Regions from separate parts of the Pseudomonas sp. WC2 genome, predicted to be linked through region 3. Evidence: predicted binding sites of a transcription regulator. Region 3 holds the regulator's gene; each other region holds the start of a gene.
The links. The regulator FliA, encoded in region 3, starts transcription of late flagellar genes. The targets are predictions, from matches to a motif close to CTAAAGTTTNNNNNNNNNNNGCCGNTAA.

Region 1 (4,174 bases), on a different contig from region 3:
CGTCTTCAGTCTGATGCGCGCCCTGGGCCGTGCGCTCGCCGGCGCGGTTGATCTCGACAATGTTCTGGTCGATGTCGTGGGCCACCGCTGTTTGCTGTTCCACCGCCGCGGCAATCTGCTGGTTTTGATCAACGATCATGCCCACAGCGCCAAGGATGTTTTCCAGCGCCTGCTGGACCTTTTCCGACTGCCCGACCGTGCCGTTGGCCATTTGATGACTGATGCCCATGGCTTTTACCGCCGCGCCGACACCACCGTGCAACTTGGCAATCATCTGTTCAATTTCTTCGGTCGATTGCTGGGTACGTTTGGCCAGCGTGCGCACTTCGTCTGCGACCACGGCAAAACCGCGACCCTGCTCGCCAGCGCGGGCCGCTTCGATGGCGGCGTTGAGCGCCAGCAGGTTGGTCTGTTCGGCGATGCTCTTGATCACTTCCAGCACGCGGCTGATCGACTGGCTGTCGCTGGCGAGCTGATTGATCACCAGCACCGACTGATCGATCTCGCTGGCCAGCGCGGCAATGCTGCCCTGCTGCGACTCCACCAGACCGCGACCGCTGATGGTCTCGTCGTTGACGCTGTGGGCGCTGCTCACGGCCGCCGCAGCACTGCGCGCGACCTCAAGCGATGTCGCTGACATCTGATTCATCGCCGTCGCCACTTGCTCGATCTGCGTGCGTTGCCCGGCGACTGCCTGATTGCTTTGCGCGGAGACGTTTTCGACCTGACCGGCCTGACGCTCGACTTCGCCGACGGTCTGGCCGACACGCTCGATCAAGTCGTGAATCTTCTTCACCGTGACATTGAACACTTCGCCCAACTCACCGAGTTCATCGCGGCTGTTGGCCTTGAAGTTGACGGTCATGTCGCCTGCCGCCACCTTGTCCATCATCGCGCCGAGGCGTTTGAGCGTGGTGCGGGTCGACGCGTAGAAACCACCGTAGAGATAGAAAATCAGCACAAACACCACCGACAACGCCGTGGCTTGCAAGATCATGTGCGTGCGGTTTTGCGCCAGACGCTGCTGCAATTGGCTGTCGAGGAATTTCAGCGAGGCTTCATTGAGCGCATAGGTCGTGTCGATCAACACGGTGGCCTGGTCATAGAACGCCTGCCACGGTGCGTCGAGGGTATCGGCCATCACCACTTGTTCTTCGAACAGCTCGCTCGCCTGCTTGAGCGACGCCTTGCTGTTGTCGGCCTCAACGCTGAGGGTTTCGCGGGCGGCTTTGCTGGAACCGAGGACGTCCTGCAGTTTCAAGGCGTATTCCGCCTGAAGTTTTTCGATCTTCACCAGCAGCTCATCGAAGCGCGTACTGGAGGCACTGTTGAGAAACCCTTGGGCCAGCGAGTACGAGCCGATCGCCCGACCTTCGCCGAGGGTCTGGGTAATGCCCGGCGTGATCAGGGTCACCAGTTCGCTGAGCTGACGAATATCACCCTGATTGTCACGGCTCATACCGGCCTGACTGGTGATGACTTGACTGAAGATCTGCGCACTGGTCACCAGTTTGCCGATCAACGCGCTTTTGCTTTGCAGTGAGCTTTCGACTTGCTGGGCCTTGAACGCCGCAATCATTTCATCGCGCTTGCCGTCGAACATCTGGATCTGCTCGGGATCGTCGGTCGTTGCCGTCAGGCCTTGCAGACGCGTCAGCACCGCTTGTTCGAGCGTGGTGATTTCCGCTTCCAGGTTACCGGCCTTGCCGGACTGGCCAAGGGTGACGTTGATCTGCACCAGATTGTTCAGGGTCTCCAGATCCCGGCGCAGGGCCAAGCTGCTGCCGAGCAGATCGAGGCTTTGCAACTCGACCCGGGTGCCTTGGAATTCGCGATACGAGTCGCGCACCAGATAGAAATTGGTTACCAGCATCGGCACCAGGAACAGCACGCTGATCAAGCTGAACTTCATGCCGAAGCTCAGACGGTTCATCAGCGAGACGGCGGGATAGAGCAAGCTCTTCACTGGAAGTCTCCCTTGGTTTTTCTTGTTTTTATTGGCAGGCGCGGGGCGACAGCAGATAGCCACTATCGGGCGCTGTGTCTGTATAGCTCAAATCGGCGGGAGGTTTTGTAACTTAAGGTTAACGGCGAGCTGGGCCGAGGGACTTGCTCCCTCGGCCCGATTGATCAATGAACCAGAACCGTCCACAAGGCAAACCCGGCATACCACAGCACCGCCGCACGCAGCAGCAGTTCCCACAGGCAATCGAGGGTGTTGATGCCGTCCGGGCCGACCGCAGGCGGCGGTATCTCCCCCGCTGCCAGACCGACCTTGTTGATCAACTGTGCGGCGCTGATGTTCCAGTTGAGCAGTTCGTGCAGCATCACCCGGCTCACTGCAACAAAGTTGCCGACCAGCGCCAGACTGGCCGCCAGCAAACGCACCGGGACCCAGTCAAAGGCATGGCGCAGTTGCCCGGCACGCTCGACCAGCGCGGGATTTTTGCCATGTTCTTCGGCCAGCGCCAGCAAACGATAGGCCAATGCCGCCACCGGCCCGAGCAGGAAGTACCAGAAGATCACCGCGAAGAAGCTCTGATAGGCCTCCCACAGCAGATGCCCCTGCACGCGATCCAGTAATTGCTCGCCGCTGTCGGCGCAGATATTCAGGTCACGTTTGGCAACGTGGGCCGCGGCTTGCAGATCCTCACGACGCCAGGCATCGCGAAAAGGCCCGAGGCCGCCGAGCAAGTCGCCGCGCCCCAGACTGTAAATCACCACCAGCAAATGCACCGGCAAGGCCAGCAGGCCGTAAGCCACCGGTTCCAGCACCAGCAGTAACAAGCCGAGCAACGCCACGGGCAGCAACACCAGAATCGTCAGTACCAGCCACGGCTTGTCCGCCAGTCGCTGGCTGCTTTCGAGTTTGTTCAGTTCGCGGATCCATCCGCCATCGCGTTGAAGCCGATGGCGCAGGGCCGAGAACTTCTCGATCCAGAGCGCCAGCAGTAACACCAGAAAACTCATTGTCCTTCCTCTTGTGCCAGGGCCGCGCGGTAACGCGCCCAGTCGAACCCCGGGCCAGGATCGGTCTTGCGCCCGGGAGCAATGTCGCTGTGCCCGCAGATACGGGCGCCGGTGATGGCCGGAAATGCTTTTTGCAATTGCTGGGTCAGCGCCGTCAATGCGTGATATTGCGCATCGGTGAACGGCAGATCATCGGTGCCTTCAAGTTCGATGCCCACGGAAAAATCATTACAGGTTTCGCGGCCTTCGAACATCGACACGCCAGCATGCCACGCCCGTTCAAGACAGGAGACAAACTGGGTGACCTTGCCGTCACGCTCAATCAGGAAATGCGCGGAGACACGCAGGTCGGCGATTCCTGCAAAATAGGGATGTTCGGTGACATCCAGACGGTTCTGGAAAAATTCCTGCACCTTGCCGGTGGCGAATTGAGCCGGCGGCAGGCTGATGTTGTGGATGACCAACAGGGAGATTTCGCCCGCAGGCCGTTCATTGAAGTTGGGCGATGGGCAGACCTGCATCCCGTGACACCACCCGCTAGCGGGATCCAACTGCATACCGATTCCTTCAACGCCGACTGTGTTGACGCCCAGTATGCCGTGATCGACCCCCGGCGCGCGATCACTTGCCGCGATTGAGTCGCCGCAGATTGCCCAGCACCGACTCCAGCGCCCGGTCGAACAGCAAGGTGTCGTCCAGCGCACGGACGGCGCCGCGACGAAACTCCAGTGCGAGGCTCGTGCGACTGCGTTCGAGCACTTTCATCCCGGTGCGATCGACGAAGACGTACTTGCCCGTGGCTTCGACGATCGCCGCCAGTTTGCAGCGCAAGCTGTGCTCGTCGTCTTCGGCAAACGCCACCCAACTGCCGATGCGCAACTGTTCGACTTGGCGCAAACCGGCGTCGTCATGGGGCAACCGCACGGAAGTCACCTCCAGCGAGCCCTCGTCGGCGGTCGGTAAAACGATCTGCTGCGAGACCTCGACCATCGCCGTCTCTTCATCGGCGCCCGTTGTTCGCTCCAGTACCCTCACGTGCAGCGCTTCGAGCTCACTGAAAAACTCACTGGTGGCAAACGGGTCGAACGCGGTGCTGGTAAGGCCGTCGCGCAGGGATTTCAGCAAACCCGGCACAACGGCCAATAAACGCAGCCCGAACCCGGGATCATCATGCCGCTGCACGCTCCAGATCAATAGCTCCATG
Region 2 (4,174 bases), on a different contig from region 3:
ATCGAACCGATCAGCGTGTGCGAAGACGACGCCGGCAAACCCAGCCACCAAGTGCCGAGGTTCCACAGGATCGCGGCGATCAGCAGAGCGAAAATCATCGCGAAACCGGCAGACGATCCGACCTGCAGAATCAACTCCACCGGCAGCAACGCGATGATGCCGAACGCCACCGCACCGCTGGAAAGCAACACACCGAGAAAGTTGAAGAAACCCGACCAGACCACCGCGACATTCGGCGGCAGCGAGTGGGTGTAAATAACTGTCGCGACGGCGTTGGCGGTGTCGTGGAAGCCGTTGACGAATTCGAAGCCCAAGGCAATCAACAGCGCCACGCCGAGCAGCAGGAACGGTGTCCAAGTGGTCACCACCGTGCCGAGTTCGTGCATGTCGTGCATCAGGCTGTAGGCGGTAAACAGCATCCCCATCGCCAACACCGCGAAGAAAATCACGTAGGTGAACGGGCCGGTTTTCTTGTCCAGCGCCGGCCTGCCGCTGGCGGCGGAGGCGGGGCTGGCGGTCAGGGAGGGAGTAGCCATGAGCGGACAATCCTCAGCGAGGGAAGGAATGTCGCCCATGATCATTGCAGAATGTTACAGAGAGACTGCGGCAGATCAGTGTTTGGATGAATAGCCCAACCGTCGGTCTCCTGCTCGTTCCCACGCTCCGCGTGGGAATGCCGCCCGGGACGCTCCGCGTCCCTGTGACGCAGAGCGTGGAAACGAGCGTGTGGGGACGTCAGTAATCCCCGCGCTTACGAAACGCCCACCGCCCGGCAATCACGGTGAACGTCGCCACCAGCGCCACCAAAATCCAGAACCCTTCCGGATCCTGCGACAACGGCACGCCGCCCACATTCATCCCGAAAAAACCGGCAATGATGTTGATCGGCAGCGCCAGCACCGTCACCACCGTCAGGGTAAACAGCGTGCGGTTGCTTTGTTCGTTGAGGTTGGCGGCGATCTCTTCCTGGAGCAGTTTGATCCGCTCACCCAGCGCCGTGAGGTCGTTGATGATCAGCGCAAATTCCTCGGTGGATTTGCGCAGTTCCTTGACGTCTTCCTTCTGCAACCACGGCGGCGGACGATTGAGCAGGCGCAGCAGCGACCCCGGCTCCAGCGCCAATAGCCGTTGCAAGCGCACCAGTACCCGCCGATTAGCGCCGAGTTCAGCGCGGTTGGTCGACAGCCGTGAGGAGAGCAATTCGTCCTCGATCTGATCAACGCTCAGGCTGGTCTTGCGCACAATCTGCGTGAGCACTTCACCCTGATCCCGCAGCAAATGCACCAGCAGTTCCGACGGCGAACGAAAGCGCTCGCCGGCCTTCACCGACGAGCGCAATTTGTCCACCGAATGCAGCGGTTGCAAACGCGCGCTGACGATCAGTTTGCTGCGCACGCACACCCACAGCGTCGACACGTCCGACGAGACCATGCTGCTGAGGTTGAACACCACATCGTTGACCACCGCCAGCAACGCCGAATCGACATGCTCGATGCGCGTCGAACGCGAGCCTTCGTGCAGCGCTTCGAAGAATTCTTCGGGCAATTGCAGATGGCTTTTCATCCAGCGCTCGCACGCCGCGTGCGCAAGATTGAGGTGCAGCCAGAGGAATTCGCCATTGTCATTGTCGTCCTGCAAACAGCGCAACGCCGTGGCCGAATCGACTTCGCGACCGCGTTCGCCGGGCAGAAAACGAAAGCCGTAGAGCAAGCCAAACAGGTCAGGATCGCGATGGCTGATATCGAGGCTGTGGTTCATGGCGGCTCGCTGCGAGGAGGGCGTGGTGCGGGGTTTACAGATTCACCTGAGCGGCATCATCGCAACGTCACATGACGTTTGTGTGACAGCAAAATGACGTCAAATCAGAGCTTTACCGATGGTCGGGAGATTCTCAAGAAGTGCTCTGGCGCGCCGATCACAGGTGAGTTAGCTTGCGCGCCACTGGCCTTGAGCCAAGGTTCGCCGACAGGGAAGTCTGGCCACTTTTTCACGCTCGTTTTGGGCGTGCCTCATCCCTGTCATGAGTACCTGCGATGCTGCAAAAATCCCTGAGAGCGCAAATTCTCGCCCTGCTGAGCGGCAGTCTGTTGGCGATGCTGTTGATCGCGCTGGCCTGTTTTCATTTCCTGTCCAACGGCGTGCAAAGCTACAGCCAGTTGATCGCCGGCCCGTTGCACACCTCGCAACTGATCGACGAAGCCAACCTGCAATTCAAGGTGCAGGTGCAGGAATGGAAAAACGTTCTGTTGCGCGGCAAGCAACCGGCGGATCTGAGCAAGTATTGGGGGCAGTTCGAGGATCGTCAGCGCGACGTGCAAAACATCCTCGGCGAGTTGGCCGGCCAGAAAGGCATCGAGCCGAGCCTGAAATCGCGCATCGAACGGCTGCGTGATGAGCATCGTCAACTCGGTTCTGCCTACCAGAAGGGGCGCGATGCCTATGTCGCTGCCGGTGGTGATCCGACGGCGGGCGACTTGGCGGTCAAAGGCGTCGATCGGGCTACCAGTGATCAGATGAGCGAACTGGTTGCCGAGTTGCGCAAACAGGGCACCGAGCAGTCGGCGTTGATCAGCGCTGACGCCGACCGCACCGTGTTGTTCGGTCTGCTGGTGATGCTCGCGTCTGGGGTGGTGATTGGCTTGCTGAGCCTATGGCTGGTCAATCGCAGCTTGGTCGAGCCGATCCGCAAACTGATTGATTACGTCACTCAGTTGAGTCGCGGAAAACTGGCCGAGCGCGTGGTCAGCGACCGTCAGGACGAGCTGGGCAACCTCGCCGCCGCCGCCAACACCTTGCGTGATTTCCTTGCCGAAACCTTCACCCGTTTGCAGCGCAGCGCCAGTGATCTGGACAGCGCCAGCGGCGAGTTGAACGCGATCGCCACGACCATGGCCGGCGGCACCAACGAGCAGTTCAACCGCACCGATCAGGTGGCCACCGCGATGAACGAAATGTCCGCCACCGCCCAGGAAGTGGCGCGTCACGCCGCCGATGCCGCACGAGCTGCCGACGATGCCGACCAGTCCGCCCAACAGGGTGAGAAAGTCATGCAGAGCACCATCCACTCGATCACCCAGATGCGCGGCGAAATCGCCAACACCGCCACCGTTATCCGTCGTCTGGAAGCGGACAGTGGCCGCATCGGTAAAGTGCTGGAAGTTATTCGTGGCATCGCTGAACAGACCAATCTGCTGGCGCTCAACGCCGCGATTGAAGCGGCGCGCGCCGGTGAGGCCGGACGTGGTTTTGCCGTGGTTGCCGATGAAGTGCGCAATTTGGCCCAACGTACCGCCGAGTCGATCATCGAGATCAACCAGATCATTCAGAACGTGCAGACCGGTGCGGTGGATGCTGCGCAAGCCATCGAAAGCGGGCAGTCGCGCAGCGATGAAAGCGTCGAGCAAGTGACCCAGGCCGGGGCGATGCTGGAGCGCATCACTCACGCGGTGGAGGCGATTCGCGACATGAACCGTCAGATCGCCACCGCTGCCGAAGAGCAGACCTCGGTGGCCGAGGACATCTCGCGCAACCTGACCGAGATCACCTCGATTGCCAGCACTAATCTCGACAACGTGCAGCGCACCGAAAGCGCCAGCCAGAATCTGCACGGTCTGTCCGGGCAACTCAACGAAGTCACTGCGCGCCTGAGTGCGTGACGGAGCCGATGTGTACCGGTTCGGATACCGAGTCGGTACACAGTCGATCTCAAATTGAAGCGACTGTGGTCGATGACCGGTTATCTATAACCGGCATTGGAGCCTTTCCATGGTCAGCATCACTTCTGTTTCGATCAATCAGACCGTCACCACACCGACCAGCAAAACCGCGATCACCGATGTCGGTGACGACACTTCTACCAGCGCAACTGCCGGCACTGGCACGAGCGCTGACACCAGCAAAGTCGCGGCGGGTGGTGGTGCGGCGCCGGCGGGCGATAGCAGCTCCAGCAGCAGTGAGGAATCGGATTCGGTGAAGGAGCTGCGCAAGCAGATTGCCGAGCTGCAGAAGCAATTGCAGGAAGAACAGCAAGCGCTGCAGGCGGCTCAGGCCAAACAGGAAAGCTCGAATGCCAAAGCGACTGAAGTAGCGGCGGCGCAAGCGCAGATCACCGCCACCTCGGCGTCGCTGTCGACCGCTACTGCCTCGCTGTTGCAGGCGCTGCAGGATTCGGATT
Region 3 (4,174 bases):
CGGCGGTGTCGAGTTGACGGCGGCACTGGATTACAAATTGTCGGCGCTGGCGCCACGGGTTCCGAACATGGAACTTGAGGACGAGCTGCGCAAGACTCAGTCGCGCATCGTCACCGCCCAGGCCGAGTTGAGCCTGCGTGGCGAAGCCGATGGCAACAGCAATCGTCAGATCTTTGCCGGGCTGCCGTTGACCGCTGGCCTGCCGCTGACCGCCGCTGAACCGCTGACCGAGCCGACTTACGCCGCGCCGGCGCGTCCGGCCCCGGCGCCTGCGCAGTCCTCCGGCGGCGTTGATCCGCGTGCACTGGACTCGATGCGTTTTGAATTGAACAGCCTGCGCGAGCTGATGGAAGTGCAGCTCGGCACCTTGGCCTGGAATCAGTTGCAAGGCAGTCGTCCGGCTCAGGCCAACCTGTATCGCCGTCTGCAGCGCATCGGTCTGTCCGGCCCGTTGTCGCGCGATCTGCTGTCGATGATCAGCGATATCGAAGAGCCGCGTCAGGCCTGGCGCATGCTGCTCGCGCATCTGGCGCGGATGATTGCCGTACCGGAAGTCGAGCCGCTGGAAGAGGGCGGTGTGATCGCCATGGTCGGCCCTGCCGGCATGGGCAAGACCACCACACTGGCCAAGCTGGCCGCACGTTATGTGCTCAAGTACGGCGCGCAGAATGTCGCGCTGGTGAGCATGGACAGTTTTCGCATCGGCGCTCAGGAACAACTGAAGACCCTCGGTCGCATCCTCAATGTGCCGGTGACTCACGTCGATCCTGGTCAATCGCTGGTGCAGGCACTGGATCCATTGCTGCGCAAACGCGTGGTTTTGATCGATACTGCCGGCCTGCAAGCCAGCGATCCGGCCCTGCGCATGCAGCTCGAAAGCCTGGCCGGGCGTGGCATCCGTTCAAAAAATTATCTGGTCTTGGCAACCACCAGCCAGAAACAGGTTCTAACCGCCGCTTATCACAGTTACAAGCGTTGCGGGCTAGCCGGCTGCATCCTGACTAAACTGGATGAAACGGCCAGCCTTGGCGAAGTGTTAAGCCTGGCGATCAGTCATGAATTGCCGGTCGCGTACCTGACCGATGGCCCACGGATTCCGGATGATTTGCATCTGCCGCGTCGTCATCAACTGGTCAGCCGCGCCGTCAGCGTGCAAATGCAGGAAGAACCCAGCGAAGAAGCCATGGCTGACATGTTCGCTGATATCTACCACAGCCCGACCAAGCAGGTAGGCTGAGGTATTCATGAACAGTTTTTGTACCTACATCGATGGTCTGCCATGCATTGTTCCGGTTGTGAACGCGCAGCCAGTAATGTGGCCTCCGTCTATGCAAGACAAGGTAAAGAAATAACATGGGCAGCATGCATCCCGTACAGGTGATCGCGGTGACCGGCGGCAAAGGTGGCGTCGGCAAGACTAACGTGTCAGTGAACTTGTCTCTGGCTCTGGCAGAGCTTGGCCGTCGGGTCATGCTGCTGGACGCCGATCTGGGACTGGCGAACGTCGACGTATTGTTGGGTCTGACCCCGAAACGCACTTTGGCCGACGTCATCGAAGGCCGTTGCGAATTGCGCGACGTGCTGTTGCAAGGCCCCGGTGGCATTCGCATCGTGCCGGCCGCGTCCGGCACTCAGAGCATGGTCCACCTGAGCCCGGCCCAACACGCCGGTCTGATTCAGGCGTTCAGCGACATCGGCGACAATCTCGACGTACTGGTGATTGACACCGCTGCGGGTATTGGTGACTCGGTAGTCAGTTTCGTACGCGCAGCCCAGGAAGTGTTGCTGGTGGTCTGCGATGAGCCGACCTCGATCACTGACGCTTACGCGCTGATCAAACTGCTCAACCGCGATTACGGCATGAACCGCTTCCGCGTTCTCGCCAACATGGCGCAGAGCCCGCAGGAAGGGCGCAACCTGTTCGCCAAGTTGACCAAGGTCACGGACCGCTTCCTCGACGTCGCCCTACAATATGTCGGCGCCGTGCCTTACGACGAAAGCGTGCGTAAAGCGGTGCAGAAGCAGCGTGCCGTCTACGAAGCCTTCCCGCGCTCCAAGTGCGCGCTGGCATTCAAGGCCATTGCACAGAAGGTCGACACCTGGCCGCTGCCCGCCAACCCGCGCGGCCATCTCGAGTTTTTCGTCGAGCGTCTCGTGCAGCAAACGGCAGGGCCCGTGCTATGACCGCTAGCGGTATGAATTACTACAAAAAGTCGGCACGTGACGCTCAGTACGAGCTGATCGAGCGTTACGCGCCGCTGGTCAAACGCATTGCCTATCACTTGCTGGCGCGATTGCCGGCGAGTGTGCAGGTTGAAGATTTGATCCAGGCCGGGATGATCGGCCTGCTCGAAGTCTCGACCAAATATGACGCCAGCAAAGGCGCCAGTTTCGAAACGTACGCGGGCATTCGAATCCGCGGCGCGATGCTCGACGAAGTGCGCAAAGGGGACTGGGCGCCACGCTCGGTTCACCGCAATACCCGTATGGTCAGTGACGCAATTCGCTCAATTGAAGCTAAAACCGGCCGTGACGCTAAAGATCACGAGGTTGCAGCCGAACTCCAATTGAGTCTCGACGATTACTACGGGATTTTGAATGACACCTTGGGCAGCCGCCTCTTCAGTTTCGACGACCTGCTGCAGGACGGCGAACACGAAGGGCTGCACGAGGATGGCGCGAGTGCTCATCTTGAGCCGTCACGCGATCTGGAAGATGAACGCTTCCAGGCGGCGCTGGCGGACGCGATTGCCAATTTGCCGGAGCGTGAGCGACTGGTGTTGGCGCTGTACTACGACGAAGAGCTGAACCTCAAGGAAATCGGTGAAGTCCTTGGCGTCAGTGAATCGCGGGTCAGCCAGTTACACAGCCAGTGCGCGGCCCGTTTGCGGGGGCGTTTGGGGGAGTGGCGAGCGCGCTGAAGGCAGTGTGGGGACACTGCGAACGAGGCTGGTGCGGTGATGAACGGCACCGGTCTTGCTCTGTTGTGCTCCAGACAGTCTTCGAGTGCTGCGCCGATTGATTGAAGTGGCGCGTCCAGGTGCTGGGCGCGTTTAAGACTGCTTGGAGGTCGAATTGAACAAAGACATGAAAATCCTCATCGTTGATGACTTCTCAACGATGCGGCGGATCATCAAGAACCTGCTGCGTGATCTTGGGTTCACCAACACCGTCGAGGCTGACGATGGCACCACTGCCATTCCAGTGCTCAACAGCGGAAGCATCGACTTTCTGGTAACGGACTGGAACATGCCGGGCATGACCGGTATCGACCTGCTGCGTCACGTGCGTGCCGATGAAAAGCTCAAGCACCTGCCGGTACTGATGGTGACTGCAGAAGCCAAGCGCGAGCAGATCATCGAAGCCGCTCAGGCCGGTGTAAACGGCTACGTCGTCAAACCTTTCACGGCTCAGGCGCTGAAAGACAAAATCGAGAAGATTTTCGAACGCATCGGCTGATGAACGCGCGGGGGAGCTATGGAGCATAAAGAATCTTCACAGGGCGATTTCGAGTCGACCCTGAAAAAACACGCGGTCGAACTGGTCGAGAGCCTTGAAAAAGGCAGGTTCGGCGACGCTGTGCAACTGATCCATGAGCTCAATCAGACCCGTGACCGCGGCCTGTATCAGGAAGTGGGCAAGCTCACACGCGAACTGCACAGTGCGATCGTCAATTTCCAGATCGATCCGCACATGCCGCAGGCCGAGGAAGTGTCGCAAATCACCGACGCCACCGAACGCTTGGGCTATGTGGTCAAGCTGACGGAAGCCGCGGCCAACCGCACCATGGATCTGGTGGAAAGCGCCACGCCGGTGGTCAATGGTCTGGCTGAAGAAGCCCAGGCCTTGAGTACCGATTGGGGGCGTTTCATGCGTCGTGAAGTCGGGGCTGAAGAGTTCCGCGAACTGGCGCGCCGGGTCGACGGTTTTCTGTCACGCAGCAGCACGGGCAACCGTGAAGTGTCGAGCCACCTCAACGACATCCTGCTGGCTCAGGATTACCAGGACCTCACCGGTCAGGTGATCAAGCGTGTGACCCAACTGGTCACCGAAGTCGAAAGCAATTTGCTCAAACTCGTGCTCATGGCCAGTCAGGTCGACCGCTTTGCGGGCATCGAACATGACCGCGCCGCGATGCTTGCAGAAAAAGATCCACAAAAACATCTCTCGCAGG

Region 1: ACQ4OE_RS24285 (methyl-accepting chemotaxis protein) is a predicted target of FliA. The motif match lies at 2,056-2,083, and genes of this name have one in related genera.
Region 2: ACQ4OE_RS19660 (methyl-accepting chemotaxis protein) is a predicted target of FliA. The motif match lies at 1,891-1,918, and genes of this name have one in related genera.

Annotation. Positions count from the first base shown of each region.
Region 1 covers NZ_JBOBDR010000025.1:7,812-11,985, forward strand. Annotated here, with positions in the region: gene ACQ4OE_RS24285 (methyl-accepting chemotaxis protein) at 1-1,966, opposite strand, end outside; gene ampE (regulatory signaling modulator protein AmpE) at 2,131-2,970, opposite strand; gene ampD (1,6-anhydro-N-acetylmuramyl-L-alanine amidase AmpD) at 2,967-3,527, opposite strand; gene ACQ4OE_RS24300 (DUF1631 domain-containing protein) at 3,592-4,174, opposite strand, start outside.
Region 2 covers NZ_JBOBDR010000016.1:46,646-50,819, reverse strand. Annotated here, with positions in the region: gene ACQ4OE_RS19670 (inorganic phosphate transporter) at 1-536, opposite strand, end outside; gene ACQ4OE_RS19665 (transporter) at 736-1,758, opposite strand; gene ACQ4OE_RS19660 (methyl-accepting chemotaxis protein) at 2,034-3,656, shown strand; gene ACQ4OE_RS19655 (hypothetical protein) at 3,766-4,174, shown strand, end outside.
Region 3 covers NZ_JBOBDR010000011.1:97,920-102,093, forward strand. Annotated here, with positions in the region: gene flhF (flagellar biosynthesis protein FlhF) at 1-1,237, shown strand, start outside; gene fleN (flagellar synthesis regulator FleN) at 1,354-2,184, shown strand; gene fliA (RNA polymerase sigma factor FliA) at 2,181-2,921, shown strand; gene ACQ4OE_RS15310 (chemotaxis response regulator CheY) at 3,088-3,459, shown strand; gene ACQ4OE_RS15315 (protein phosphatase CheZ) at 3,478-4,174, shown strand, end outside.